Regions from separate parts of the Nocardioides sp. NPDC087217 genome, predicted to be linked through region 2. Evidence: riboswitches for the same ligand, from Rfam matches in the RefSeq annotation. Region 2 holds a riboswitch; the other holds the start of a gene.
What was found. Region 2 has a riboswitch for cobalamin ahead of ACIO3S_RS16385 (nitrite reductase). Riboswitches for the same ligand answer to the same signal wherever they lie in the genome.
Positions count from the first base shown of each region.

Region 1: linked by a shared signal. The riboswitch ahead of ACIO3S_RS27810 (prenyltransferase/squalene oxidase repeat-containing protein) and the one ahead of ACIO3S_RS16385 (nitrite reductase) in region 2 are both predicted to bind cobalamin.

Region 1 is NZ_JBIUZB010000010.1:95,567-110,462, forward strand. It holds gene ACIO3S_RS27775 (EamA family transporter) at 1-560, shown strand, start outside; gene ACIO3S_RS27780 (hypothetical protein) at 678-935, shown strand; gene ACIO3S_RS27785 (alpha/beta fold hydrolase) at 932-1,855, shown strand; gene ACIO3S_RS27790 (ECF transporter S component) at 1,852-2,634, opposite strand; gene ACIO3S_RS27795 (ABC transporter ATP-binding protein) at 2,631-4,220, opposite strand; gene ACIO3S_RS27800 (CbiQ family ECF transporter T component) at 4,217-5,332, opposite strand; gene ACIO3S_RS27805 (hypothetical protein) at 5,329-5,952, opposite strand; gene ACIO3S_RS27810 (prenyltransferase/squalene oxidase repeat-containing protein) at 5,946-7,019, opposite strand; cobalamin riboswitch at 7,085-7,229, opposite strand; gene ACIO3S_RS27815 (hypothetical protein) at 7,275-7,922, shown strand; gene ACIO3S_RS27820 (NYN domain-containing protein) at 7,933-8,697, opposite strand; gene gatB (Asp-tRNA(Asn)/Glu-tRNA(Gln) amidotransferase subunit GatB) at 8,827-10,320, opposite strand; gene gatA (Asp-tRNA(Asn)/Glu-tRNA(Gln) amidotransferase subunit GatA) at 10,317-11,810, opposite strand; gene gatC (Asp-tRNA(Asn)/Glu-tRNA(Gln) amidotransferase subunit GatC) at 11,807-12,106, opposite strand; gene ACIO3S_RS27840 (glycosyltransferase) at 12,174-14,441, opposite strand; gene ligA (NAD-dependent DNA ligase LigA) at 14,467-14,896, opposite strand, start outside.
Region 2 is NZ_JBIUZB010000003.1:424,060-438,955, reverse strand. It holds gene cbiE (precorrin-6y C5,15-methyltransferase (decarboxylating) subunit CbiE) at 1-46, shown strand, start outside; gene bluB (5,6-dimethylbenzimidazole synthase) at 496-1,122, opposite strand; gene cobM (precorrin-4 C(11)-methyltransferase) at 1,122-1,907, opposite strand; gene cobJ (precorrin-3B C(17)-methyltransferase) at 1,904-3,463, opposite strand; gene ACIO3S_RS16390 (precorrin-8X methylmutase) at 3,460-4,113, opposite strand; partial or broken gene ACIO3S_RS16385 (nitrite reductase) at 4,759-4,947, opposite strand; cobalamin riboswitch at 5,003-5,208, opposite strand; gene ACIO3S_RS16380 (ABC transporter substrate-binding protein) at 5,312-6,478, shown strand; gene ACIO3S_RS16375 (ion transporter) at 6,464-7,288, opposite strand; gene ACIO3S_RS16370 (sulfite exporter TauE/SafE family protein) at 7,349-8,143, opposite strand; gene ACIO3S_RS16365 (enolase C-terminal domain-like protein) at 8,151-9,476, opposite strand; gene ACIO3S_RS16360 (aldehyde dehydrogenase (NADP(+))) at 9,473-10,966, opposite strand; gene kdgD (5-dehydro-4-deoxyglucarate dehydratase) at 11,009-11,923, opposite strand; gene ACIO3S_RS16350 (DUF222 domain-containing protein) at 12,434-13,732, shown strand; gene ACIO3S_RS16345 (LysR substrate-binding domain-containing protein) at 14,185-14,896, opposite strand, start outside.

The DNA of each region.
Region 1 (14,896 bases), on a different contig from region 2:
CACTCACGATCGCGCTGGTCACCTCGCGGCGCGCCCGCGACCTGGTCTGGGTCGCGCTGGCGGCCGCAGGGGTGGTGCTGCTCGGTCTCGAGCCCGGTCGGATCTCGATCGTGGGCGTGCTGTTCGCGCTGCTCGCGGGGGCCTGCTGGGCTGCGTACATCGTGCTGTCGAAGGCGACCGGAGCGCGGTGGGAGGGGCTCGACGGGCTCGCTCTGGCCTCGACGGTCGCGGCGGTGGCGCTGACGCCTGCGGCGATGGCGTACGCCGACGGGCTGGGTTCTCCGCACGTGTGGCTGGTCGGGCTGATGGTGGGCCTGATGTCCTCGGTGATCCCCTACTCCCTCGATCTCGTCGCCCTGCGTTCGATCAAGTCGGGGCTCTACGCGATCCTGATGTCGCTGGAGCCGGCCGCCGGCGCGCTGGCCGCGATCCTGATCCTCCACGAGGGGCTCTCGGTCCTGCAGTGGCTGGCCATCGCGTGTGTCGTGGTCGCCTCCGCGGGCGCGACGCGCACCGGCAAACCGGAGCATCACGTGCCGGCGGAGTCCACCCCGGTGTAGTGCCGTGTTTCACACAAGCGACATCGGAACGTCACTGACTCCGAACGTTGAGGTCACTACAGTTCGGTGACAACTCCCCCTCGCCGCCCGGTCCCGCCAGTCCATGGAGTTGCTCCCTTGTCGACCATCACCGCACCCGTACACACCGCTGCCGTCGCCCAAGTCGCCGCCCTCCTCGCCGCTCGCACCGCGGGGCGAATGGTCGGCCCGTTCCTACGACCGATCCAGCTGCTGCTCGCCTGGCCGGTCGCCTCCCAGCTCGTCGCCCGGCACAACGCCAAGGCGGCCGAGGAGGCCATCCTGCTGCGGCGTGCCGAGCGTGAGGACGTGCAGAACTATCTCCAGCTGCTCGCTTCGGAGAGAATGTCTGCATGAGCATTCCGCGGGCGATGGCCGAGTCGACGGTCGCGTTCCGGGACGTGCTCTCCGACGATGGCACCCTGATCCGCGCCTGGACCAACGACCCCGAGGGTGTGATCGAGGGGCCGACGGTGCTGCTGTGCAACGGCCTCGGCACCAGCCCCTGGAACTGGCCGGCGCTGCTGCACACCTCGTGCGGCGTACGCGTCGTCTCCTGGCAGCACCGCGGCACCTCCGGCTCGGCGCGGCCGAAGGATCCGGAGCAGACCACCTCGAGGCACTTCGCCGAGGACGCACTGTCGGTGATGGACGCCTTCGCGCTCTCCCGGCCGGTCGTGATGGGCTGGTCGATCGGGGTCAACACCGCGTTCGAGCTGGCCGCGGACCATCCCGAGCGGGTCTCCGGCATCTTCGGTGTCGCCGGGGTGCCCGGCGACACGTTCAAGTCGATGCTGGGGCCGCTGCGGCTGCCCGCCCCGGCGGCCGCCATCGTGACCCGCACCGCCTCGAGGGTGCTGTGTCGCACCGGCTCCCTGATCACTCCCCTGGCGGCGCGCCTGGAGCTCGGCCCGCGAGCGATCGAGGTGTTCTCCAAGGCCGGCCTGATCGGCAAGGTCCCTGATCCCGAGCTCGCCGCGGCCGCGCTGGCGGAGTTCCTGACCACCCCGGTCGAGTGGTATTTCCACCTCGCGCTGCGCACCTCCCAGCGCCGCCCGGTCTCGCTGCGCCGGATCAAGGTGCCGGTCGTGCTGGTCGCGGGCACCCGCGACCTCATCGCCGGTGCGCGTCACATGTCGAGAGTCGCCGCCGGCGTCAAGAACAGCACGTTCGTCGAGCTCGAGGGCACCCACTTCGTACAGATGGAGCAGCCCGACCGCGTCCACCAGCTGCTGCTCGCCTTTCTCGCCCGGGTCTCCGAGCACCAGCGCGTCTAGGGTGCCGAGACGACGCCGGTGACGGTGGCCCGGCGGGCGATGCGGCGCAGGGTGGCGAGGACGGCAGGACCGAGCAGAGCGATGGCGACGGCGGTGGTGATCGCGCGCACGGTGTCCCAGCTGCTGGTCGAGGTGACCAGGGTGTAGCGCAGGAACGTCGCCAGGTTCTCGCCGAAGGCCGCACCGGGTTCATAGGAGAGGTTGCCGCTCGCGCCGGGCACCGTGACGCCGGTGAGCAGCGGCCAGCCCTGCAGGTTGAGCAGGAGCCCGTAGGCGTACGAGGCGAAGATCCCGTACGCCGCCAGCAGCCCGATCTCGCGGCGGCCGCTCGCGCGTGGCAGGAGCCCGGCCCCCATCGCCACCCAGGCGGCGCCGAGCATCTGGTAGGGCAGCCAGGGTCCGACGCCGGCGGTGACGAGCGCGGCGACGAACAGGCTGGTGCAGCCGAGGACGAACCCGAAGGCCGGACCGAAGACCCGGCCGCCGAGGATGAGCATGAAGAAGACCAGCTCGACCCCGCCGGTGCCGGCGGAGACGGCGCGCAGGACGGCCTCGATCGCGCTGAGCACGCCGAGAACCGCGATCATCCTGGTGTCGATCCCGCCCGTGGAGAGCTCGCTCAGCAGCACCACCAGCATCAGCGGAATCAGCGCCAGGAAGATGAACGGAGGCTGCACCCGGTCGTAGCCGTGGAGCAGCAGCGGCCAGCCGAACATCATCAGCCCGGCCACGGAGATGATCGCGAGCAGGACCGCGGTGCGGGGCGTGAACCTGATCATCTCTCGCCCACCGCCTCGACGATCTCGCGTACGTTCAGCCAGCCCGGGCCGAAGACCTTGCTCACCTGGGGCGCGAACGCGGGCGACTCGGCCGTGACGCTGCGTACGTCACCGGCGGAGACCACCTCGCCGTCGGCGAGCACCACCACGTTGTCGGCGGCCTCGGCGACGAACTCGACGTCGTGGGTCGCCACCAGGACCGCCTTGCCGGCCTCGGTGAGCTCGCGCAGGATCTCGGACAGAGCGTGCTTGGCGGCATAGTCGAGGCCGCGGGTGGGCTCGTCCAGGAGCACGACCGGCGGGTCGGCGCTCAGGATCAGCGACAGCGCCAGAGCCAGGCGCTGGCCCTCGGAGAGGTCGCGCGGGTGCTGGCCGTCGGGGATGCCGGGGACGAGGCTGTCCAGGATCTCCCTGGTCCGTGGGCCACCCGCGTCGCACTCCTCGGCCACCGTCTCCAGGTAGAGCAGGTCCGCCGCGGTCTGCGGCAGCAGCCCGGCGAGCTCGCGTCGCTCGTCGGGGTCGAGGGTCGCCGGATCCTTACCGCCGACGTCCACCGATCCGGCCAGCCGCTTCTGGGTCCCCTGCAGCGTCCACAGCAGCGTCGACTTGCCCGAGCCGTTGCGTCCCATCAGCGCCGTCACCCGCCCCGCGGGCAGCTCGATCGAGACGTCGTGCAGGACCGGCGTACGTCCTCGGGTGACGGTCAGCCCGGAACTTCTCAGGCTTTTCCGTCGCTTCTCTGGCGTTGCATTGCCAGAGAAGTGCAGGGATACCCGGTTAACCGGGTATTCCAACCCCCGCGCCCGCCGCTTCGCATCCCGCACGGTCAGCGGCAGCGGCGACCAGCCGAGCTCGCGGCCCAGCTCGACGAGCGGCGGCACGATGGGCGAGGTCTCCAGGACCTCGGCGGGGTCGCCGACCGCGACGGAGCCGTCGCCGACGAGGAGCGCGATGCGGTCGGCGAACGGCACGACCCGCTCGAGCCGGTGCTCGGCGAGGACGACGGAGGTGCCGAGGTCGTGCACCAGCCGGGTGATGGTGGCGAGCACGTCCTCGGCGGCGGTGGGGTCGAGGGCGGAGGTGGGCTCGTCGAGCACGACGACCCGCGGGTGGGTGGTGAGCACCGAGCCGATCGCGACGCGCTGCTGCTGCCCGCCCGAGAGGGTACGCAGCGACCGCTGTCGCAGCTCGGCGATGCCGAGCAGGTCGAGGGTCTCCTCGACCCGGCGCCGCATGGTCGCCGGCGGGAGGCCGAGCTGCTCCATCCCGTAGGCGAGCTCCTCCTCGACCGTGTCGGTGACGAACCCGGCCACCGGGTCCTGCCCGACGTAGCCGATGATCCCGGCGCGCTCGCGCGGCGGCGTGCGGACGATCGAGGTGCCGTCGAGCAGGACGTCACCGTCGAGTACGCCGCCGGAGAAGCGCGGCACCAGGCCGGCAAGCACGCCGAGCAGGGTCGACTTCCCCGAGCCGGTCGGACCGGAGACGAGCAGCAGCTCGCCCTCCTCGATGGTGAGGTCGACATCCTTGAGCACGTGCTCGGAGGAGTCGGGCGGGGTGAATGTGATGCCTCGCAGCTCGATCATGCGACTGCCTCCTGGTGAGCGAGCGATGATGCCGGTAGCGGGGCGGCGAGGGCCGGGACCAGCCCGACGAGCACACCGGCCATGGCGATCAGCGTGACGTCCGGGACGGTACTCACCCCCGGGAAGGCGACCGGGACCTGGTAGCGGGCGACCCACCAGCCCACGGCGCCGACCACGATCCCGCTCAGAGCCACCACGACCTCCGGCCACCGCCATCGGTCGGGCCGGTAGACGGTCCGCGTCACCCGGCGGCCGGCGAGCGCCAGCCCACCGGCGGCGGCGCCGACGCCGAGCGCGAGCATGGTGGCGGCCAGCCAGCCTGGCGTGGTGCCGTCCAGCACCGCATAGACGCCGGCGCAGAGCCCGACGAGCGAGACCAGCATGAGCGCCGAGGTGATCCGCCTGGTGGCGACCGGGACGCCGGCCGTACGTCCGTAGCCGCGCGTGTCCATGCCCGCCGCCAGCGCCATCGACCGCTCCAGGGCGTCCTCGAGCACCGGCACCAGGAAGCGGCGCAGGCGCCTGACGTTTCCGGTCGCACCGGCACGCAGCCGTTGCGCGGCGCGCACCCGCTGCACCGACTCGGCCAGCTGCGGCAGCACCGTCACGGCCACCACGACAGCGGTGCCGACCTCGTAGAGCGCCGGCGGCAGCGAGCGCAGCAGCCGCTTCGGGTTCGCCAGCGCGTTGGCCGCGCCGACGCAGATCACGATGACGCCCAGCCGCATCCCGTCATAGAGACCGGCCAGCAGCGCCTCGCGGGTGAGCGGCCCGAGCAGCCGGATCCCGAGCACCCACTCCGGGAGCGGGATCTCGGGCAGGTCGAGGATCACGTGGCCAGGAACGGCGCCCAGCAGCACCCGGAAGAGCACCCGGGTCACGACGATGAACACCGCGAGACCGATGTAGAGCCGGAACGCCTTCGCCCACGGTTGCTCGCCACGACGGGCGGCGACCACGACCGACACCACCCCCACCACGAGCAGGAGCAGCAGCGGGTTGATGGTGAAGGAGGCGTACGCAGCCATGCCGATCGCCCAGACCCACCAGGCGACGGGGTGCAGATCACGGGGCAGGTGCGCGACCGCGGCCGCCCGGAACATGGTGCTCATCGCCGGCGCCACCACACGGCACCGGCGACGGTGAAGAGTGCGACGATCCCCGCGGGCGCGACCCAGGCGGGCAGATGCTCGGTCTCGGAGGCCGAATCCGTCGGCTCCTCCGGAGATAACTCCGGCGACGGGCTTGAGGGCGCCCCCACAGCATCCCCAAGCTCCGTCGCCGGAGCGGTAACGACATCGTCGTCTATCCACGTGAACGCAACACCCTGCCCGGAGGTCACGCTGATTTCGGTAACATTTCTGGAGGCATAGCTCCAGGCCCCCGAATCGTCGCTGATCCACAGCGACCAGTACGCGTCAGCAGGCGGCATCTGGGCGCAACCGGCGGCTTTCGGCCGCTCATCGATGCGACATACGACGCTGGGCATCGAGGTCACATAGGTGAGTGGATGTCCCGCCTTCTCGAAGAGGTCGGCGCCGGTGTCACCCTCCTCGGGCTGGACACAGGTGACCTCGGGGTCGCCGCCCAGAGCGTTGGGCTCGACGACGACGGTGACCCCGTCGCACGCCTGAGCGGACGACGCGGAGACGGCGGAGACGGACGTGAAGACGGGGGCGGTGGCCCCGGCGAGGAACGCCAGAGCCACCGCAGCGGACCGCAGGATCAGCACGAGCTCTTCGCGGTCGCATCCTTGGGCAGGAAGACCAGCGACGGCAGCGCCTGGGCCGCGGCGAGGCGGTACATCCCCTCGGACTCCTTGGTCAGGCCCTTGGTGTTGCCCTCGGTCAGCGCGGCGTCGTCATAGGCCACCGCGCCGGTGTCGTCGCCACAGGTCACCACGTGGTCGGCGACCCAGCTGGCCGCCTTCTCCGCGGCGTCGGTCTCACCGGCGCGACCGAACGCCCACCCGGCCAGGCCGGTGGTGTTGGAGTTGGCGATGTTGCCGGTGGCCGCCTTGAACGATCCGTCCTCCGCCTGGGTCTCCTTCAGCCAGTCGACGCCGGCCTCGACGGCCTTCTCCGCCTCCGGGGACGCGACGCCGGACAGGGCGATCAGCGCGAACGCGGTGGCGTCGGCGTCTGGGACGGCCTTCGGGTCGGCGTCGCAGGTCTGGTCGGCGGCGGTGGGGTCGGCCGCGAAGGTGACCCGGAACCATCCCTCTTCGCACTGCTGCCCGGCCAGGAACTCCGTCGCGGCCGCGGCCTCCTTGCTCTCGGCGTTGTTGAGCGCCCACACGGCGTACGACTGTCCGATGGTGTTGGAGTAGTCGGCCGCCTCCTTGTTCTTGGGGTCGAGCTCGTCGGCGATACGGCCGTTCTCGGCGACGGTGCCTTCGAGCTGCTTGAGCAGACCGGGGTCGGAGGCGTCGACGTTCTGCTGCAGGACCAGCGCCTTCGCGGTGGCGCCGGCCGAGGTGACGGTGCCGAACCCGGGTGAGGTGTACGCCTTCTTGTTCTCCATCACCGCCGCGGCGATCGTGGAGATCTCCTCGTCGTAGCCGCCGACCTCCGCCAGCGCGATCCCGATGTCGGCGCTGAGCCCGAAGTCATCGGTGCCGTACTGCGCGTTGCGGGCCACGCCCTCCGGCGCCTGGGCGACGAGCCAGTCGGCCACCGAGGTGGACACCTTGGCGTCGTAGGTGGGCTTCTCCCCCTCCTCGACGGCTTTCTCGCCACAGCCGGCGAGCGAGGTGAGGGCGAGGGTGGCGGCGATGCCACCGAGGACGGTCTTCTTCATGGTTCCTTCCGCGCTGTTCGTCGGGAAGGCCCAGGGCCGACCCGCTGCTTTCCACGACAGCGTCAGGTCAGTACGCGTCCGTCGGCAGGTGCTCCGGCTCGCTCAGGACACTCTCGGTGCCTGGGCCTACGGTTGCGGGTCAGCGCCGGGATTCGACCGGCTTCCCCCACCACGGCGTGTGTTGATTGAGACGCCCCATCCTATGCCGGGCGGGGGCCTCTTGCGGGATCGCCGCCGAGCAGTCACTCTGTCCCCATGCGCCACAGGATTCTCGGCCTTGTCGCAGCATCGATCTCGGCCACCCTTCTCGCCCTCTCCCCGACCACGATGGCCGGCGCGCAGGAGGCACGGACATCGGTGACGTACGCCGATCTGGTCGCCATGTTCGGCGAGAAGGTCGGTGACCGGAGCACCGTCGAGACCGGGTTGCCGAGCCTCAACCGCGCCATGGCCGATGCCGGGATCACCACCGCCTACCGGCAGGCGGCGTATCTGACCACGCTCGCCAACGAGAGCTCCTTCCACCACGACGCCAAGGGCCGCGACAAGCGGAAGTTCACCGGCCGCGGCTACATCCAGCTGACCGGCGAGGCCAACTACACCGACGCCGGCGCCTACTTCGACATCGACCTGCGCCGCCGTCCCGAGCTCGCCCGGTCGCTGGACTACAGCGCGCCGATCTCGCGGTGGTACTGGACCGTCGCCCGCGACATCAACCCGCTCGCCGACGCCCTCGACATGGGCGGGGTCAATGCGGCGATCGGCTACCCCCGCAACAAGGAGGAGGACACCGAGCGCTGCCGCGACTTCAAGGCCGCGCTGAAGCACCTCCACGGGTCCGTGCCCAAGGGGATCAAGTGCGCCCGCCCGAAAGCAGCCGAGGACTCGGTGGCCAAGCCCTAGAAGACGTACGTCACTTCTTGGTGCGCTTGTCGCTGACCGCGATCGCGGAGGTGCCCTCGTCCTTGAGCTCGAAGAGGTCGATCGCCTTGATGAGCTTGGTCCAGGTGGCGTACCCGTAGTTGCGCGGGTCCTCGGAGGACTGGTTGCGGATGCGGGAGACCACGGTGCCGACCAGGGCCCAACCGTCGTCGTCGGCGGCCGCGGCGATGGAGTTGCGCAGCAGCTGGATCAGCCGGGCATTGCGCTTCAACGCCTGGCCGTTGGTCGCCGAGGACGACTGCTTGCGGGTGCGCGTGGTCCCGGGCTCGGTATCGGCCTCGGTCTCCTCCTCGGAGCCGCCGAGCTTCTCCACCACCGTGAACCGGGTGCAGGCGCTCTTGAACGGCGCCGGCGTCTTCTCCCGGCCGTAGCCGTAGACCGCGCGACCCTTCTCTCGCAGGTAGTGCACCAGCGGAGTGAAGTCGGAGTCGGACGAGACCAGCGCGAACGCGTCCGGGATCGCCGCATGCAGCAGCTCGACCGCGTCGATCGCGAGCGCCATGTCGGAGGCGTTCTTGTGCGCGGTCAGGTCGAACTGCTGCATCGGCCTGATCGCGGCGTCGTGCAGCTCCTCGATCCAGCCCTTGAGCTCGGACTTCGTCCAGTTGCCGTAGGCCCGCCGGATCGTCACCTCGCCGTACTCGGCCAGGTCGTTCAAGATGTCGTCGATCTTCGAGGCAGGCGCGTTGTCGGCGTCGATGAGCAGTGCGATGCGGAAGGGCTCGGTCACGGTCACGCCGGACAGTCTGCCAGTGCACCCCATCGCCGAGTCGGCTCATCCTGACCAAAACCACCGCCGAGTCGGCGCGTCATGACGCGCCGACTCGGCGGAGTTTGCTGTCAGAACGAGCCGACTCGGCGTGAGTCAGGAGAGCTTCTCCAGGATCAGCTCGCGGACACGCTTGGCGTCGGCCTTGCCGCCGGTCGCCTTCATGACCGCACCGATGAGCGCACCGGCTGCGGCCTGGTTGCCGCCGCGGATCTTCTCGGCGACCGCGGGCTGGGCGGCGATGGCTTCGTCGACGGCTGCGCCGAGCGCGCCGTCGTCGGAGACCACGGCGAGCCCGCGGGCGTCGATGATCTCGGAAACCGTGCCCTCACCAGCGAGAAGGCCCTCGAAGACCTGACGGGCCAGCTTGTCGGTCAGCGTCTTGGCGTCGACCAGCTTCTGCACCTCGGCGACCTGCACCGGGGTGACACCGAGCTCGGCGAGCTCGACGCCACGGTCGTTGGCGCTGCGGGAGAGCTCGGCCATCCACCACTTGCGAGCGGCTTGTGCGGAGGCACCTTCGGCGACCGTCGCCTCGATCAGCGACAGCGCCCCGGCGGCCCAGACGTCACGCATCTCCAGGTCGGAGTAGCCCCACTCGACCTGCAGGCGGGCCCGCTTGTCAGCGGTGCGCTCCGGCAGGCTCGCCCGCAGCTCCTCGACCCACTCGCGCGACGGCGCGACCGGGACGAGGTCGGGCTCGGGGAAGTAGCGGTAGTCGTCGGCGTCCGACTTCGCCCGCCCGGCCGAGGTGGTGCCGGTGTCCTCGTGGAAGTGGCGGGTCTCCTGGAAGATCGCCTCCCCCGCGTCGAGGATCCCGGCGTGGCGCGACATCTCGAAACGTACGGCCCGCTCGACCGAGCGCAGCGAGTTCACGTTCTTCGTCTCGGTGCGGGTGCCGAGCTTGCCGGAACCCTTCGGGGACAGCGACAGGTTGACGTCGCAGCGCATCGAGCCCTGGTCCATGCGTACGTCAGAGACACCCAGACCCAGCAGGATCTCGCGCAGCGCGGCGACGTAGGCCTTCGCCACCAGCGGTGCCTTGGCACCGGTGTCGAGGATCGGGCGGGTGACGATCTCGATCAGCGGGATGCCGGCCCGGTTGTAGTCGACCAGCGAGTAGTCGGCGCCGTGGATGCGGCCGGTCGCGCCACCAATGTGGGTGGTCTTGCCGGTGTCCTCCTCCATGTGGGCGCGCTCGATCTCGACCCGGAAGGTCTCCCCCTCGACCTCGACGTCGAGGTAGCCGTCGTAGACGATCGGCTCGTCGTACTGCGAGGTCTGGAAGTTCTTCGGCATGTCCGGGTAGAAGTAGTTCTTCCGGGCGAACCGGCACCACTCCGCGATCGAGCCGTTCAGCGCGAGGCCGATCCGGATCGCGCTCTCCACGGCCTTGGCGTTCACGACCGGCATCGAGCCGGGCAGGCCGAGGCAGGTCGGGCAGACCTGGGAGTTCGGCTCGCCGCCGAACGTCGCCGGGCAGCCGCAGAACATCTTGGTGTTGGTGTTGAGCTCGACGTGGACCTCGAGGCCCATCGCGGGGTCGTAGCGCTCCAGCACCTCGTCGAAACCGACCAGTGTCTCGGTCATCGGGCCACCTCCAGCTTGTCGATCGAGAGCACCTGGCCGACAGCGCCCTCGAGGGCGGCACCGACGCGGTAGAGACGGGCGTCCTCCAGGACCGGAGCCAGGAGCTGTACGCCGACGGGCAACCCGTCCACGTCGGAGACCCCGGCCGGGATGGAGATGCCGGGCGTGCCGGCCAGGTTGGCCGGAATGGTGGCCAGGTCCTGCGCGTACATGGCCAGCGGGTCGTCGAGCTTCGCGCCCAGCGGGAACGCGGTCGACGGGGAGGTCGGCGAGACCAGCACGTCGACCTGCTCGAAGGCCTTCTTGAAGTCCTCGATGATCAGGGTGCGGATCTTCTGCGCCTGACCGTAGTAGGCGTCGTAGTAGCCGCTGCTCAGGGCGTAGGTGCCGAGGATGATGCGGCGCTTGACCTCGTCGCCGAAGCCGGCGTCGCGGGACGCCTTCATGACGTCCTCAGCCGACGGGTCGCCGTCGGGGGTGACCCGCAGGCCGTAGCGCATCGCGTCGAACTTGGCCAGGTTGGAGGAGCACTCCGCCGGCAGGATCAGGTAGTAGGCCGCCATCGCGTGCTGGAAGCTCGGCGTGGAGACCTCTACGACGTCGGCGCCCATCTTGGTGAGCAGGTCGACCGACTCGTTGAACTTGCGCATCACGTCGGGCGCCCAGCCCTCGCCGGCGAGCTCCTTGATGACGCCGACCTTGACGCCCTTCAGGTCACCGGTCAGGCCGGCACGGGCGGCGTCGACGAGCCCGGTCACCGGGGTCGTGGTGGAGGTCGAGTCGAGCGGGTCGTGACCCCCGATGAGCTCGTGCAGGAGCGCCGAGTCGAGCACGGTGCGGGTCACCGGGCCGACCTGGTCCAGCGAGTTGGCCAGGGCGACCAGGCCGTAGCGGGAGACGGACCCGTAGGTCGGCTTCACACCGACGGTGCCGGTGACGGCACCCGGCTGGCGGATCGAGCCGCCGGTGTCGGTGCCGAGGGCCAGCGGGGCCTCGAAGGCGGCGACGGCCGCGGCCGACCCACCACCGGAGCCGCCGGGGATCCGGTCGAGCTTCCACGGGTTCTTCGTCGGGCCGTACGCGGAGTGCTCGGTGGAGGAGCCCATCGCGAACTCGTCCATGTTGGTCTTGCCCAGGATCGGCAGGCCGGCTGCCTTGATCTTCTTGACCACAGTCGCGTCGTACGGCGGAACCCAGCCCTCGAGGATCTTGGATCCGCAGGTCGTCGGCAGGCCGATGGTGGTCAGCACGTCCTTGACCGCGATCGGCACACCGTCGAGAGCGTGCAGCGCGTCGCCGTTGGCGCGTCGCGCGTCGGAGGCGGCAGCCTGGGACAGCGCACCCTCGGCGTCGATGTGCAAGAAGGCGTGGACGTCGCCGTCGACCGCGGCGATCCGGTCGAGGTGGGCCTGGGTCAGCTCGACCGAGGTGGTCTCACCGGCGGCGAGCGCGTCGATCAGCTCCGCGGCGGTCTTTTCGATGAGAGTCACTGCTCGTCCCCCAGGATCCGCGGCACCGAGAATCGCTGCTCCTCGACGGCAGGCGCACCGGAGAGCGCCTGCTCCGGCGTCAGACCGGGCACGACGACGTCCTCACGGAAGACGTTGGTCATCGGAAGCGGGTGGGAGGTGGCAGGCACGTCGTCGCCGGCAAGCCCCTGGATCGAGGCGACGGACTCGAGGATCACCTGCAGCTGCGGGGCAAGGTGATCGAGCTCGGCGTCGCTGAGGTCGATGCGGGCGAGGTCGGCCAGGTGCGCGACCTCGTCGCGGGTGATTTCTGGCATGCCGCACATCCTAGGTGTCAGCGGCCCCAACTCTCACGTCGGTAACGCCGCAGCGAGCAGATGACGCCTACTGGGTCTTGTTCGGGCCGCCGCCGTTGGACGGCTTGTCGGTCGGCCTACCGCCCGAGCCCGGCTGGGTGGGCGCCGCCTGGGTCGGATCGGCACCGCGAGTGGGATCTGACGTCGGGGTCGGATCGGCGGCCTGGGTGGGCCGGGTGCTGACCGTGGCGCCACCGTCCCCGCTCGATGACGGCTCCGCGACCGGGGTCGGGTCGGCGGTCGGCTCCGGCGCCGGGCTCCGTGCGGGGGTGGGCCGGTCCTCCCGGTCGCGCGGCTTCTTCTCGAGCGCACCGTGGACGTCGCCGACCTCGGGTACGTCCGGGCTGCCCACCGGCGCCGCGAGCGCGACCAGTCCGGCGAGCATCACCGAGCTGAAGGCCAGCACCAGTCCGCCGCGGCGAGCCGCGGGCGCTGCGGCGGCGCTCCATGCCCAGATCCGCTCCCGACGGCGTCGCAGGTCGGCGGGCAGGTCGCTGCGGATCGCCGCCCAGCTGTTGATCGGGGCCAGCAGGTAGCCGACACCCTGGAACGCGAGGAGCACGGCGATGGCGACGCCGGTCGCCCCGCCGCGGACGCCGACCACGAGGGCCATGACGAGACAGACCGACGCCGCGACGGTCTCCACCAGGTTGCCGCGAATCACGTCCCGCACCCGCGGCTGCCCCTTGATCTTCGGCGTACGCAGGAAGGTGCCCTCGCGCGAGACCAGCCCGAGCCAGGAGGCCCGCGCGACGGTCACCCCGAGCGCCAGCCAGAGCCCGAACGCGCCGAGCGCGTCGCCCCAGGAGGCACCGCCACGGAGCCGGACCAGGGCGATCGATCGGGCCGCGCCGAAGAGCACCAGCGCGACGGTGGCGAACAGGAGGAGCCCCGAGAGGCGGCGTACGACCAGTCCTCCGCCCAGCATCAGGTCGATAGCGCCCGAGATCAGGAAGAAGGTGAACAGCGCTCCGGCGAGGTCGCCGAACCACTGCAGCCCGCCGACGAGGTAGGCCCAGCGCTGCGCCAGGGTCATCTGGTTGGCCTCGGTGCGACGTCCGGGCAGCAACGAGCGCCAGTGCATGCGCAGGATCTGGATGCCGCCGAAGCACCACCGGAACCGCTGCTTCTTGAGCGTCTCGAACGTCAGCGGCATCACGCCGCGGCCGTAGGAGCGGTCGACGTGCATGCCGTTGTAGCCCATCTTCAGCAGCCTCAGCGACAGCTCGGCGTCCTCGGTGATGCACCACTCGTCCCAGCCGCCGGACCGGACCAGCGCGGAGGCGCGGATCAGTCCCATGGTGCCGCCGAAGATGGCGCCGTTGCGCTCGTTGCGAGAGACCTGGCTGACGTCGAAGAAGTAGCCGTAGGAGTGGTAGAGCCGGCGGAAGTACGCCGAGACGTCCCAGTCCCGGTAGTCCTGCGGCGTCTGCACGAAGGCCACCGACTCGTCGCTGAACAGCGGGGCGTTGTGGGCCAGGAAGTCGGGGGCGACGTGGTAGTCGGCGTCGACGATGCCGACGACCTCGGTGCGCGGGTTCATCCGGGTCAGCGCGTAGTTGAGCGCCCCCGACTTGAACCCCGGCCAGTTGGCCAGGTGGATGAAGGTGACCCCGTCGTACTGCTCGCAGAAGTCCTGCACCGGCAGCCACAGCGCGGGGTCGTCGGTGTTGTTGTCGATGACCAGGATCTCGTACGCGTCGTAGTCCAGCTCGAGCATCCGCTCGAGGGTCTCGATGACCATCTCCGGCGGCTCGTTGTGGGTGGGGACGTGCAGGCTCACGAACGGATGGCGCCAGCCGGGGTGGTGCTCGCCCCGGGTCGGCCACCCGCGCCAGCGGCGCCGGGCGAGCACGTCCACCATCTCCCACAGGTAGCCCACGCCGATCACGAAGACGAAGACCTCCAGCACCCACAGCAGGCTCGACAGCGTCGTCGTCCACGCTCCGGGGTGGACCGTGACCGTCCACAGCCCCACATAGGTCAGGTAGAGCAGCCCCACGTCGATGGTGAGTGCCCAGGCGACCAGGCCGCGTACGTCCCAGTCCCGTGCCGCGGGCAGCCAGGCCAGCAGCGAGGAGCCGAGGACGACGGCTCCGATCGCGGCCTGGACGGCGTCCTGACCGAGCAGCAGGCCGGCCCCGAGGGCGACCACCGCGGTGAGGGTCGCCGCGAGGACCGCGGTGCCCGCGGAGAGCGAGCCGGCACGCGGCGTACGGATCGTGAACAGCAGCACGGTCGCCGGGACCAGGAGGACCGCGGCGACCGTGAGGAGTGGGGGAAGAGCGTCGAGCACGACGCCACACTATGGGGGGTATTTTCTAGCCGAGTCCAGTCGGGCCGCTCTCGAGCAGGACCTTGAACGCCGCCTCATCGAGGATCGGCAGGCCCAGCTCCTCGGCCTTGGCGGCCTTGGAGCCCGCGCTCTCGCCGACCACGACATAGTCGGTCTTCTTCGAGACCGACCCCGCGGCCTTGCCGCCACGGCTGATGATCGCCTCCTTGGCACCGTCGCGGGAGAAGTCCTCCAGCGAGCCGGTGACCACGATGGTCAGCCCCTCGAGCGTGCGGGCGACCGACTCGTCGCGCTCGTCCTCGAGGGAGACCCCGGCCGTACGCCACTTCTCGACGATCTCCTGGTGCCAGTCGACCTGGCGCCACTCGACGATGGCCTCGGCGATGATTCCGCCGACGCCCTCGGTGGCGGCCAGCTCCTCCTGGGAGGCCGCCCAGATGGCGTCCAGCGAGCCG
Region 2 (14,896 bases):
CGTCGTCCCTGCCGACGGCTCCGTCGGAGCGTCTATCCGTTGGTGAAACTCCGGTGAACGAAAATTCGTTCGCCCGCCGCGTCCCCGCCCACACCCAGGGAAGGAAAATTCCTTCCGCTACCAACGGGTCCGAACTGGAGGCCTCGCCGCCGAACGAATTTTCGTTCGCCTCCGGTCCGCCACCGAGCGGCGGTCGCCGCGTGGAAGAAAAATTCCTTCCACCCACCAAACCACCCCGACTACCGGTGCAAGGTCAAACCAGGATTCCCAAGCCCGTGACCAACTCAAAACTCCGCGCCACACCCCTGCCGCCGACCCGAAAGCCAGCCAAAATTCTCGGCGACGTCCGGTGTCAAGGCGATGTATCGAGCTTGTCGAGATGATCGCCGAAGGCGACCGGCGCCAGCCGGCGGCCGAAGGCCGTCCTTTACTCCGGACGGCGCCGAGAACACCCTCCAAGAACGGGTCGGCGGCAAACACCAACCACGAAAAACCTCAGCGCCCCGAGAGATACCTCTCCTCATGAACCACGGAGGACAGCTCCGACCGATGCCTCCACCCAAACCGCTCGAGGTCGGGAACACCCGGGAGACCTTCGACGTGTCCGACGCAGAGCCAAGCCACCGGACGTACGTGCGACGGAAGCCCGACCAGCGACCGCAGGAACTCCTCGCGGTAGAAGCTGACCCAGCCAACGCCGAGGCCCTCGGCGGTGGCGGCGAGCCAGAGGTTCTGGATCGCGAGGACGGTCGAGTAGAGCCCCGCGTCGGCGATGGCATGCCGCCCGAGGACCTGTGACCCGCCGCGAGTCGGGTCGTAGCCGACGACCACCCCGAGCCCGGACTCGCAGATGCCCTCGATCTTGATCCGGGAGAACGTCTCGGCCCGCTCCCCGGAGAGCGAGGACGCGAACACGTCCCGCTCGGTGGCAACGTGCTCACGGAAGGCCGCCAGCGTCTCCGGCGAGCGCACCAGCACGAAGTCCCACGGCTGCGTCATCCCGACACTCGGCGCGGCGTGGGCTGCCGACAGAACCCGCTCGAGCACGGCAGGGTCGACCGGCTCACCGGTGAACTCCGCACGCGTGTCCCGACGGCGGTTGATCGCGTCGTAGAGCTCCATCAGGCACCTCTCGCCCTGGTGGTCGAGCTTGTCGAGACCCGCGGGCGAGCCGCATCGTAGAGGAACGACTCGCCTCCGTCGCGGGCCAGGGCGGGCCCGGCGAGGATGATGGCTGCCTGCCTCAGACCCGCCTCCTCGACCGCGTCGGAGATGGTCGACACCGTCCCGCGAAGCACCCGCTCCTCGGGCTGGCTGGCGCGGTAGACGACCACCACCGGGCACTCCGGGCCGTAGTAGGGCAGCAGCTCGGCCATCAGCTCACGGGTGCGACGGATCGCCAGGTGGAGCACGAGCGTGGCGCCGGTCGCGGCGTACGCGGCGAGAGACTCCCCCTCAGGCATGGCCGTCGACCTGGCCTGCGTGCGAGTGAGGACGACCGACTGCGCCACCAGCGGCACGGTCAGCTCCCGGCCCACGAGCGCGGCTGCCGCGGCGTAGGCGGGCACGCCCGGCGTCACGTCCCAGGGCACCTGGGCGGCATCGAGCCGCCGGGTCTGCTCGGCGACCGCCGAGTAGACCGACGGGTCGCCGGAGACGAGGCGTACGACCTGCTTGCCATCCCGGTGCGCGGCGACGATCTCGCCGACGATCTGGTCCAGGTCGAGCTTCTGGGTGTCGACCAGCTCGGCCGCGGGGCTGCAGTGCGCCAGCACGTCGGGGTCCAGGTAGGTGCCGGGGTAGAGCACCACGTCGGCGGCCTCGAGCAGTCTCGTCGCGCGTACGGTCAGCAGGTCGGCCGCGCCGGGGCCGGCACCGACGAAGTGCACGGTCTGCTGGGTGGTCACTGGACGTACCTCGGCGTCCAGACCTGCCCAGCGGCGGTCGCCCGGGTCGAGCTCGCCCCGACGATGACCAGGCACTTCATGTCGATGGTCGATGGGTCGAGGTCACCGAGCGTGGTCACCGTCAGCGACTCCTCGGCCCGCCCGACGTCACGCCCGACGACGACCACGGTGTCCGGCTTGCGCTGCTCGAGGAGCACGTCGCGAGCCCGGCCGATCTGCTCGGTGCGCGAGCGCGAGGCCGGGTTGTAGATGGCCAGCACGAGGTCGGCGGCCGCGACCGCGCGCAGGCGGTCCTCCACGACGGACCACGGCTTGAGCCGGTCGGAGAGGGACATCACCGCGAAGTCGGCCCCGACCGGGGCGCCCGCCCGCGCGGCCACCGCCTGGACGGCGCTGACCCCGGGCAGCACCCGGACGCGTACGCCGGCATAGGCCGGATCCTCGGCCGCCTCGAAGACGGCTGACGCCATCCCGAAGACACCCGCGTCGCCGCCGGAGACGACGGCGACCCGCTCCCCGGCGAGCGCCAGGTCCAGCGCGTGCCGGGCCCGGTCGACCTCGACGGTGTTGCCCGACGCGTGCCGCCGCAGCCCTTCGCGTTGCGGCACCCGGTTGACGTACGGCGCGTAGCCGACGACGTGGCCGACCTCGGCCAGCGCCGAGCTCACCTCGGGCGTCAGCCACCCGTCCGGCCCCGGCCCGAGTCCGACGACGAGGACCTCCCCGGTGTCCCCGGAGGTCGAGCCCGTCGAGACGCCCCCGCGCGTCACCTCGACGGACTCGACCGCGGGGAGCTCTTGCCGCAGCCGCGCCGCGGCGGGTCCGGGAGCCGTGTCTCCGGGCACCACGATGAGCGAGAAGTACGGCACGGAGGACGGGTCGACATCGGCCACCGGCAGCCAGCGCTCCTCGGGCTGCGAGGCACGCTCGACGTACCACGCACCGTCGAGCCGCCCGGCGGCAGCGAGCGCGGAACGGACCGCGGGGAAGGTCCGGCCGAGCTTCATGATGATCGCCGCCTCGGTGTCGGCGAGCCGACGGGCGAGCTCGGGCTCGGGCAGGGTCCCCGGGAGGACCGTGAGCACGTCGGTCTGGCGCACCAGCGGGGTCGAGACCGCGGCGGTGGCGGCCGCGAAGGCGGGGACGCCCGGCACGACGGAGGTCTCGTAGACCTCCTTGAACCGGTCGTGGAGGTACATCGAGGAGCCGTAGAAGAGCGGGTCGCCCTCGGCGAGCAGGACCACGTCGCGGCCGGCGTCGAGATGGGCGGAGAGCCGGACCGCGCAGGACTCGTAGAACTCGGCCATCGCCCCGACGTAACCGCCCGGGTGCGAGGTGGTCCCGGTGGTGACCGGGTAGCGCAGCTCCTCCTCCACCGCGTCGGCGGGGATCAGGGACGACGCGATCCGCCGAGCGTGCGACTGCTTGCGCACCCCGGCGTGGTAGGCGATCACGGGGGCCGCGCCGATCAGCCGGGCGGCCTTGAGGGTGATCAGCTCGGGATCGCCCGGACCGATCCCGACGACGGTGAACCGCCCGCGTACATCGGTGCTCATTCCTGCTCCTGGGCGAGTGCGTTGAGGGCGGAGGAGGTCATCGCGGAGCCGCCGCGGCGGCCCCGGACGGTGACGTAGGGGATGTCGATCCCGTGGTCGGCGGCGAACGAGGCGAGCGCCTCCTTGGACTCGGCCGCGCCGATGAAGCCGACCGGGCAGCCGACGATCGCGGCCGGCCGCGGACCGCCGTCGAGGATCATCTCGAGCAGGTGGAAGAGCGCCGTCGGGGCGTTGCCGATGGCGACCACCGCGCCCTCGAGGTAGGGCTCCCACAGCGACAGCGCGGCGGCGGTGCGGGTCGTTCCCCACTCGCGCGCGAGCGCCGGGACCCGGTCGTCACCGAGCATGCAGAGCACCTCGTTGTCGCGCGGAAGCCGGCTGCGGGTGACCCCGGTGGCAACCATCGTCGCGTCGCACAGGATCGGCGCTCCTGCCTCCAGCGCGCCCCGGGCGGCCTTCACCAGTCCGGGGTGGATGACCAGGTCGGAGGCGAGGTCGACCTGCCCGCTGCCGTGGATCATCCGCACCGCGAGCCGCTCGGCGTCGGCCGGCACGGCAGAGAGGTCGGCCTCGCGCCGGATGGTCGCGAAGGAGTCGACGTAGATCGCCGGCCCCTGGTCGATGTAGTCGTAGCGCCGGGGCGGCCGCACCTGCGGCGACGGCACGAGTACGCCACGCCACGGCGTCACCACGACCGCCGGCACCCGCTCCGCCAGCGCCGAGACCGCGGCCCGGTCCAGGGCGCCGTCCGGGGCGGCGACGTGCTCGCCACCGGGCACCGGCCCGTAGCCGAGCTCCTCGGCCGGGGCAGGGACCCGATCGTCGGCCGCGACCGGCTCGACCATCGGTGCGTCCAGCTCGGAGACGTGCCAGGGCGCCGACGGCCCCTCGCCGCGTACGTCCAGGAAACGTGAGGCGAGCGCGACCAGCCGGGAAGCGGCCTCGGCGAGCGGCACGACCGGCCCCCAGGAGCCGCCGACGCGCAACTGTCCCTCCGTGGCAGACAGCGCCACCACGCCCAGGTCGCACTCCCGCGAGACCAGGTCGCCGCGACCGTCGTCGAGCACGAAGAGGAACCGGCCCGGCAGCGCGGCCAGCCGCGGCGAGGCGCACAGCAGCCGGTCCAGGGACGCCGCGACGCCGCGCAGGTCGGCCCGGCCACTGGCTAGCCCCGTCTGCGGAGAGACCATCACGTTGCGTACGAGCTCGTGGGTCTGCGCCGGCACCAGTCCGGTCGCCTTCAGCGCGGTGAGCACCTCGCCCGGCAGCCCGCCGTCGACGCTCGGCAGGCCGCGCACCTGCAGGTTGGCGCGACCGGTGAGGTAGATCCGCCCGTCGCCGTAGGTCTCCGCCACGGAGATCAGCGAGAGCAGCGCGGCGGACGAGACGGACCCGCCGATCAGGCGCAGCCGCACCAGCAGGCCGTCCTCGGCCGCCCACGGACGACCGACTCCGGGGCACCGGTCGGTTCGGACTCGCGACATCAGGACACCTGCTCTGCGTCATGTGCCCTTGCGCGGGGCACGTGGTGACCTGGCGGCGGGCGCCGCCAGAGCCAGCAGGTCTTCGGACTCGGAATCGATCGGAACGGAGCGCCTTCCCGGAGCCAGGCTCCAGTGGCTGCTCTCCCCGGAAGGAGGGCGTGCCCCGCCCGTCATCCTCACCGCTGCGCGTCAGTCCCGGACTTTCACCGGGTTCCCTGACCCCATCAGGCATGGAGTACGACTGGCAGGGCGAGACTACCGACTTGGGGACACGGCGCCGAATTGCTCGCCGCCCGGCCGGGGTTTGTGCCAATGTTCGGCTACTCGAAATCTTCCGAGGCCACCCCCAAAGATGGAGTCTCCCGTGACAGGCTCGGCTCACCGGCAGTTGTTCGTTCTGGCGCCCATCCCGGCGCTCGCGCTCGGCCTGACGGCCTGCGCCACGACCTCGGAGTCGAAGGTGTCGATCGGTCTGGTCGTGCCGACCTCGGGCGTCCACAAGTCGATCGGCACCGACATGAGCCGGGGTTTCGACCTCTACCTCGACCAGCACGGCGGGGAGCTCGGCGGCCGGCTGGTCGACGTCGTCGAGGCCGACGAGGGCGACCGCGCCGAGACCGGCGTCGCCGCAGTGACCAGGCTGATCCAGGACGACGAGGTCCAGGCGGTCGTCGGCGTGGCGAGCTCGGAGACGGCACTCGCAGCCAAGGACGTCGCGAACAACAGCGAGACGCCGCTGATCGTGACCGGCGCCGGCGCCGACGAGTTCGCCGATGGCTCCGACTACCTGTGGCGTACGTCCTCGACCAACTCGGACCTGGGCGGTGCCCTCGGGACGGCGGTCGCCAAGGAGACCGACGGGGGCACGGCGTACGTCATCGGGTCCGACGACGCGGCCGGTCACGAGTTCTCCGACAGCTTCATGATCGCCCTGGAGGCGTCCGGCAGCAGCGTGGCCGGTCAGAGCTACACGCCGGCGGGCGTGACCGAGGAGTGGTCGGGGCTCTTCGACAAGGCGAAGGACTCGGGCGCGGACGCGATCTTCGCCGCCTATGCCGGCAAGGAGGCGGAGGCGTTCGTGCAGCAGTACCGCGAGTCCGGGCTGGCCAAGAGCACCCGGCTCTACGGCCCGGGCTTCCTCACCGAGGGCGACGTGCTGTCCGCTCTGGGCAGCGCCGCGTCAGGCGTACGGACCGCGCTGCACTACAGCGACACGATGGACTCGCTGATGAACGACGCCTTCGTGAAGGACTACCGCGAGGCGTACGACGCCACCCCGACGGTCTACTCGGTGCAGGCCTACGACGCCGCGGCCGCGCTCGACAAGGCGCTCGACCTCTCCGACGACGTCAGCCGCAACGAGATCGCCGACTCCCTCGGCTCGGTCGGCACCATCGTCAGCCCGCGCGGGAACTGGACCTTCGACCCCAACCACAACCCCGACCAGCCCTACTTCCTGCGGGTGGTCAAGGGCACCGCCGACGGTCCCCGCAACATGGTGGTGCAGGAGATCGCCTCAACGGGCAGCTGAGTCCGATTTCAGCTCGGCCCGGGTGGCGGCCAGCTCCTCGCGTACGGCGGTGAGGTCCTCCCGCAACGAGGTGAGGATGGCCATCATCTCGGCGTCGGACTTCTCCTCATGCTCGGCGAGCGTCTCGACGCTCTCCATGCCGGAGACGACCACGGCGAGGAAGAGGTTGAGGACGGCGAAGGTCATCACCAGGATGAAGACGACGAAGAAGATCCAGGCGGAGGGGTCCTCGGCCATCACCTCGCGGGCGATGTCGGGCCAGGCCTCCCCGGTCATGGTCTGGAAGAGCGTGAACGCACTGGTGCCGAGGTCGCCGAAGTACTCCGGGGCGATCTCGCCGTAGAGGTTGGTCGAGATGACCACAGCGACGTACATCATCAGCACCAGCAGGGCCGCGACCGAGCCCATCCCGGGCATCGCCGCGATCAGGCCGTCGACGACGCGACGCATGGACGGGACCGAGTTGACCAGGCGCAGCACGCGCAGGATCCGCAGCGCCCGCAGCACCGACATCGGCCCGGTCGCCGGCACCAGCGCGATCGCGACGATCACGGTGTCGAAGATGTTCCACGGGTCGCGGAAGAACTTCGGGCCGTACGCCACCAGCCGCAGCGCCAGCTCGACGACGAAGACTCCGAGGAGCACGCTGTCGAGGAACGCCAGCTCGTGGGCGAGGTGTTCGGGGACCATCGTCTCCACGCCGAGGACCACCGCGTTGAGGATGATCACCCCGATGATCGTCTTCTGGAAGAGGTCGTCCTCGACCAGCGCACGCACCCGGGCGCGCACCGAGATGTTGCTCGAACCCATGCTCGCGATGTCCTCCTGTGACCGTGACCGCGGCCGGAGCCTATCGGGCCGAGCCGGGTCTCAGGTTGTCGCCAGGTGCAGCGCGAGCCCGAGACCGGCCAGACCGACCAACCAGCGCAGCGGGCGCTCGGGGGCGACCCGGACGATCGCGGGCCCCAGGAATCCGCCGATCACGGCACCCGCTCCGAGCGCGATCGCGGCGGGCCAGTCCACGGGAGCGAAGAAGACGTACGCGATCGCGGCGGTGCCGTTGGCGACGCCGGTGGCGACGTTCTTGACCGCGTTGGTGATCGCCAGGGCCTCGGTGCGCTCGAGCACCAGGACGGCCAGCGCGATGATCCCGACCCCGGCGCCGAAGTAGCCGCCGTAGATGCCGAGCACGAACACGATGACGCCCCAGCCGAAGCCGCGGGCGAGCGTACGTCGCCCATCGACACCTGTTGACGAGTCCTCCCGTGGCGGCCGCGCGGCGGCGCGGGCGGCTGCCCAGGACCGGATCCGGTCGCGGAGCAGCAGGAGCACCGCTCCACCACCGACGAGCCAGGGCACAACGGTCTCGAACGCCTCGGCAGGCGTGGTGAGCAGCAGGGCCGCGCCGACCGCGCCGCCGAGGAAGGAGGCGAGTGCCAGCCAGGCGATCCTTCTGCCCTGGCCGCGCAGCTCGCGCCGCGAACCCGCGACGGTGCCGCCGGTGACGCCGAACATGGCCACCGTGTTGGTGACGTTGGCGACGACCGGCGGCAGCCCCGCGGCCAGCAGGGAGGGGTAGCTGACCAGCGAGGCCAGACCGGCCACCGAGCCGGTCAGTCCCGCACCGATGCCGGCGAGCAGGAGCCAGGCGAGCTCGGCGCTCACCGGGCTGTCAGCGGACCAGGCACGGGCGCTTGGGATCGAAGGCCCACCCCGGCACCAGGTACTGCATGGCGACGCCGTCGTCGCGTACGCCGAGCCCGTGCTCGAGGTAGAGCTCGTGCGCGGCCGCGAGACGGTCGCGGTCGAGCCGGATCCCGAGACCCGGTGCAGTCGGTACTGCGACGGCACCGTCGCGGATCTCCAGCGGCGACTCGGTCAGACCCTGGCCGTCCTGCCAGATCCAGTGGGTGTCCAGCGCGGTGATCTCCCCCGGTGCGGCGGCGCCGACGTGGGTGAACATGGCCAGCGAGACGTCGAAGTGGTTGTTGGAGTGGGAGCCCCAGGTCAGCCCGAAGTCGTGGCACATCTGGGCGACGCGGACAGAGCCGGACATGGTCCAGAAGTGCGGGTCGGCCAGCGGGATGTCGACGGCGTTGGTGCGGATCGCGTGCGACATCTGACGCCAGTCGGTGGCGATCATGTTGGTCGCCGTACGCAGCCCGGTGGCGCGCTTGAACTCGGCCATGATCTCGCGACCCGAGTAGCCGCCCTCGGCGCCGCAGGGGTCCTCGGCGTACGCGAGCACGTCGTCCTTGCCCTTGAGCAGCCGGACGGCGTCGGCGAGCAGCCAGCCGCCGTTGGGGTCGAGGGTGATCCGGGCGTCGGGGAACCGCTCGTGGAGCGCGGTCACCGCGGCGACCTCCTCCTCACCGGCGAGGACACCGCCCTTGAGCTTGAAGTCGGCGAAGCCGTAGCGGGCCTGGGCGGCCTCGGCGAGACGTACGACCGCCTCGGGGGTCAGCGCGACCTCTCGCCGGACGCGGTCCCAGTCGTCGGCGCCGTCCGGCTCCCGCAGGTAGGGCAGTTCGGTCTTGTCGGGGTCACCGACGTAGAAGAGGTAGCCGAGCATCGGCACCGAGTCGCGCTGCTGCCCGTCGCCGAGCAGCTCGGCGACCGGCACACCCTGTGCCTGACCTGCGAGATCGAGGAGCGCGGACTCCAGCGCGGTGACGGCATGGACGGTCGTACGCAGGTCGAAGGTCTGCGCTCCGCGGCCGCCGGCGTCGCGGTCGGCGAACCGCTCCGCGACTTGCCGCAGCAGGCTGCGGTAGCGGGTGACGGGCTGGCCGACGAGCAGCTCGGCGGCCTCTTCGATGGTGCGCCGGATCGGCTCGCCGCCCGGCACCTCGCCGACACCCTCGCGACCCTCGGAGTCGGTGAGGATCGCGATGTTGCGGGTGAAGAACGGCGCGTGCGCGCCGCTGAGGTTGAGCAGCATCGAGTCGTGGCCCGCGACGGGGACGACCTCGATCTTCGCGATGGTCGTATTGGTCATGGCAGCTGCAGCTCGCCGTCGATCCGCCGGGCGAGGTGCCACGGGTTGTCGTCGCGTACGGCCTCCGGGAGGATCGCGGCAGGTACGTCCTGGTAGGCGACGGGGCGCTGGAAGCGCTCGATCGCGAGGCTGCCGACCGATGTGGTGCGGGAGTCGGAGGTGGCCGGGAACGGGCCGCCGTGAACCATCGCGTGGCCGACCTCGACGCCCGTCGGCCAGCCGTTGAAGAGGATCCGTCCGGCCTTGAGCTCGAGCGCGGAGACGACCTGGGCAGCCGCCTCGTTGTCGGCGTCGGTGGCGTGGACCGTCGCGGTGAGCTGGCCCTCGAGGGAGTCCAGGCTGGGCAGCAGCTCCTCGACGGTCTCGTAGCGGACCACGACGCCGGAGGCGCCGAAGACCTCGTCGGTCACGCCGTCGAGACCGGCGGCCTCGACGAGCTGGGGCGCGGGGGCGTCGGTCTCCCCGGCGGTGCCCTCGCCGACAACGGTGACGCCGTCGGTGGCACGGAGGGCGGCCGTGCCCTTCTCGTAGGCGGCGGCGATGCCGGAGGTCAGCATGGTCGCGCCGACGGCTTCGGCCGTGGCCCGGCCGGCGGCGGCCAGGAAGGCGTCGCCCGCCTCGCTCTTCGGGAGGAAGAGCAGGCCGGGGTTGGTGCAGAACTGGCCGGAGCCGAGGGTCAGCGAGCCGACGTACGCCGTGGCGAGCGCGTCGACGTCACCATCGAGCGCCCCGGGGAGGACGACGACGGGGTTGATCGAGGACATCTCGGCGTAGACCGGGATCGGCTCGGGTCGGGCCGCCGCGGCCGCGACGATCGCCAGCCCGCCGCCGCGGGAGCCGGTGAAGCCGACGGCCTTGATCCTCGGGTCGACGACCAGGGCCTGGCCGAGCTCGATGCCGCCCTTGAAGTCGGTGTCGAGGAGGAAGGAGAAGGTGCCGGCGTGCAGCCCGGCCTTCTCGACCGCACGGGTGATGGCCTGCGCGACCAGGTAGCCCGTGAGCGGGTGAGCAGGGTGGCCCTTGACCACCACGGGGCAGCCCGCGGCCAGCGCCGAGGCGGTGTCGCCGCCGGCGGTGGAGAAGGCGAGCGGGAAGTTGCTGGCGCCGAAGACCGCCACCGGACCCAGGGCGATCTGGCGCTGACGGATGTCCGACCGCGGGAGCGGGGTCCGGTCAGGGATGGCCGGGTCGATGCGTACGCCCAGGTGGTCACCGCGCCGCACGACGCCGGCGAACATCCGGAGCTGGCCGGTGGTGCGGCCGACCTCGCCGCTGATCCGGCCCTCGGGCAGGTGCGACTCGGCGACAGCGGCCTCGACGATCTCGGCGCGGGCCGCCTCGATCTCGGCGGCGACGGCTTCGAGGAAGTCCGCCCGGGCCTCAGGGGATGTGGCGCGGTAGCCGGCGAAGGCCTCGGCCGCGGCGCTGGTGGCGGCGGTGACGTCGGGCTGCTCGGAGTCGGCTCCGGCGATGATCGAGCGGTAGCTCATGTTCCCTTCCTATCGGGTCGGTCTCTCAGGGGCGGATCGGCGTCAGGCGATCCGGGCGATCAGTTCGCGCAGCTCGTCGATCTCGTCCTCGCGCAGGTCGGTCAGCGGCGGGCGGACCGGGCCGGCGGGCCGGCCGATCGCGGTCAGGCCACCCTTGACGATCGACACGGCGTAGCCGGCCGTGCGGTCGCGGATGTCGAGGTAGGGGATCACGAACTCGTTGAGACGACGGTAGACCTCGTCACGATCCTGGGCACGCACGGCGTCGTAGAACTCCACCGCCCACTTCGGCGCGAAGTTGAACAGCGCCGAGGAGTACGTGCTCACGCCGAGCTGGAGCAGCGGCAGCGCGAACGTCTCCGCCGTCGGCAGGCCACCGATGTAGATGAGCCGGTCGCCGACCCGGGCGTAGGTACGAGTCATCTGCTCGATGTTGCCGACGCCGTCCTTGAAGCCGATCAGCGTCGGGTTGCGCTCGGCGAGCTGGTCGACGGCCTCGTCGCGCAGCACCGCGTTGGCGCGGCTGTAGACGATCACGCCGAGCCCGGTCGCCTCGCACACGCGGCTGGCATGCTCGACGAGCCCCGCCTGCCCGGCCTCGGTGAGGTACGGCGGCATCAGCAGGATCCCGTCGGCGCCCGCGGCCTCCGCCGCCTTCGCCTGCGCGACCGCGTTGGCCGTGCTGCCCGTCGCCGGCGCCAGCACCGGCACGGCCCCCGCGACCTCGTCGACCGCGGCACGTACGACCTGGTCGGTCTCCTCCGCGTTCAGCGAGAAGCCCTCACCCGTGCCGCCGGCTGCGAAGAGCCCGGCCACCGGGTACTCGGCCAGCCAGCTCAGGTGCTTGCGGTAGCCCTCTTCGTCGACCTGGAGGTCCTCGTTGAAGTGGGTGACCGGGAACGAGAGAAGCCCGCTCTTGAGCTGGGCGGCCAGGTCGGTCGGGCTGTACTCGGTCACGAGTCACGTCCTTCAGGTGTTGGGTGTGCTGTGGGGAAGGTGGTGACCATCACGCTATGAACGTTCGATGATGCTTGTCCAAGCCCGAATTTGAATCTCGTGATGCTTTGAGGGCATTGCGGGGTCTGCTTGTTGCAGGCGGGTTCTTCGGGGCTGGTGGGCCGCCGACCCGTTCTTTGAGGGTCTTCTCGACGAACCCCGGAGTCAAGGACGGCCTGCGGCCGCCGGCTTCGCCGGCCGCTGCGCGGTCCTTGACACCGGCGCCCGTCGAGAAAGAACTTGGCTGGCTATCGGGGCGGCGGCCCGGGTGTGGCGCAGCGGAATCTTGCTTGGGACAGGTGATGCTGATGGGGTGGAAGGGTGGCCCTTCGGGCCACTTACCATCCACAGAAACGAGGCCGTTCGCTCACCGCAAAAATGGTCTCTGACCAGGGAAAATAGGTGGTCATACAGGGGTGGGGAGCGTAGAATCAGGCACATCACAGCACACCTCTGAAGGAGAGGGCAGCGATGAGTCTCGGCCGCGACATCGACCACTGGGGCACCAACCCCGGCGATGCGATCGACGCTGCCTTGGCCGCCATCGAGACCGCCCTCCAAGAGTTGCTGGCCACCGACCCGGCCTTCTGGCACACCGGGCAGAAGAAGGACCTCCTGGAGCGGTTGGAGAAGCTCCAAGCCCAACAAGCCGCCTTGAAGCTGCGGGTGATCGCCACGGCCGGTGACATCGCCGAGGAGACCGGCGCGAAAGACGCCTCCGGGTGGATGCGGACCGAGCTGCTCGTGGACAAGGGCGTGGCTCGCTCCCAGATGAAGCTCGCGGCGGCGGTCGCGAAGTACGACCTCGCGGCGGCGGTCGCGAAGTACGACCTCGTGGCGGCGGGCCTGGCCGAGGGTGTGGTGTCCCAGGACAAGGCCCGGGTGATCACCCAAGCTCTCGACCAGATCGAGGCCGACCCCGCCGCCAGCGCCGAGGACCTGGCCCTGGCCGAGAAGCTCCTGGTCGATTACGCGACTCGGTTGACGGCGAATGAGTTGAAGATCGTCGGACGCCGGATCCTGAGCGAGATCGACCCGGAGCGGTTCGAGCAGGCTGAGGCCAAGGCGTTGCAGCGGGAGGAAGAGCACGCCCAGCGGCGTACCTTCTTCTCCTCCCGTGACAACGGCGACGGCACCATCGACATCCACGCCCGGGTCTCCCGCGCGGTCGGGATGCGGCTCCGCACATTGTTGGACTCCCTGGCCCAGCCCAGGAAGCTCTCGGCCGAGGACAAGGGCCGCAAAGCCCCCTACGACCGGTTGCTCGGTCAGGCGTTCGCTCGCGTGGTCGAGACCTACGACGTCGACCAACTCCCCAGGCACGGCGGGCATGCGACCACGATGTTCATCACCATGAGCGTCGAAGACCTCCGCAACGACCTCGGCACCGCCGCCCTGGGCTTCGACGGGGAGCAGATCACCGCTGCCGAGGCCCGCCGGATGGCCTGCAACGCTGACATCGTCCCGGTGGTGTTGGGCACCGACTCCGAGATCCTCGACCTCGGCCGCACCGCGAGGTTGGCGTATCCGGTCCAACACCGCGCGCTCCGGCTGCGAGACAAGTGCTGCCAGGCCGAAGACTGCGACGCCCCCGCCGCCTGGACCGAAGCCCATCACCTGAAACCCTGGTCCGCAGGCGGTCTCACGAATCTGGCCAACATGGTCTTGTTGTGTGCGAGCGACCATCGCCGGATCCACGACCCCGACTACACCTATGAGCGGCTCCCGGATGGGCGGATCCGGTTCACCAGGCACACCCGAACCAGCTGATCCCCGGGGCGGGCCTGCGCCGCCGTGCCCGTACTCATCCGAGCCCCCGACCGGCGATCACTGATCCGTGTCCTCAGGCACCGTGGCGTCGTGTTGTGCCGCATTCTCTGCGTGCTCGTCGCCAGCTGATGACCCTGCCCGTCAGCCCGCGTGATCCACCTGAAACCGGTTGCGTCAGCACGCTTGTGAAGCGTTCACAAGGTGTCATCGTCTTGTAAAAGCACGAGGAGACCATCCGTCCCCAGGGAGATCACCGGCCCGGACTCCCAAGCCCGTACCCAACCCAGGGAATCCGCGCCACACCCCGCCGCCGACCCGATAGCCAGCCAAAATTCTCGGCGGAGCCCGGTGTCAAGGACCGCGAAGCGGCCGGCGAAGCCGGCGGCCGAAGGCCGTCCTTTACTCCGGGATCTGGCGAGAACACCATCCGTAACGGGTCGGCGGCCAGTCCCTTAGCGATTCATCTCGATGATCGCATCGAGAACCCGGCGTACGACCGGACTGACAGAGCCGCGCGCCCAGATCGCATGGAGCTCGACGGGGCGCTCGGGGTCCTTGTCGAGGCGGGTGTCGCCGCCGCCGTGCTCGATGGGGCGGAAGACGACGCCTTCTACGTGCAGCGAGCTGGCCGAGACCGGGACGAAGCCGACGCCACGCTCGGCGGAGACCAGGAGCATGGCGGTGAGGACCTGATGGACACGCTGCTCGATGCGGGGGTGGGCGTTGGCCAGGAAGCGTACGGAGAGCTCGTGGAAGTAGCGCGACTGCTGGGGGTGATAGCCGATGACGGGTTGGCCCTCGAAGTCCTCGGGCGTCAGCGGTCGGTCGAGCTCGGCCAGGGGGTGGCCCTGCGGGAGTACGGCCATCAGCGGCTCGCGGGAGATGACCCTCGAGGAGAGCAGCTCGGTGTCGAAGGGCGGGCGGGCCAGGCCGATGTCGAGCTCGCCGTGGCGGATGCCGTCGACCTGGGCGAGGGTGACCCGCTCGGAGAGCCGCACCTCGACATCGGGGAGCTCGACGGTGAGGCGGCGCAGCAGGGGTCCCAGGATCGAGATCGCGGAGACCGCGGTGAAGCCGAGCCGGACCACGCCGGCGGCGCCCGCGTCCACCCGTCGGGCCAGGTCACCGGCACTCTCGACCAGGTTGAGCATCCGGTAGGCCTCG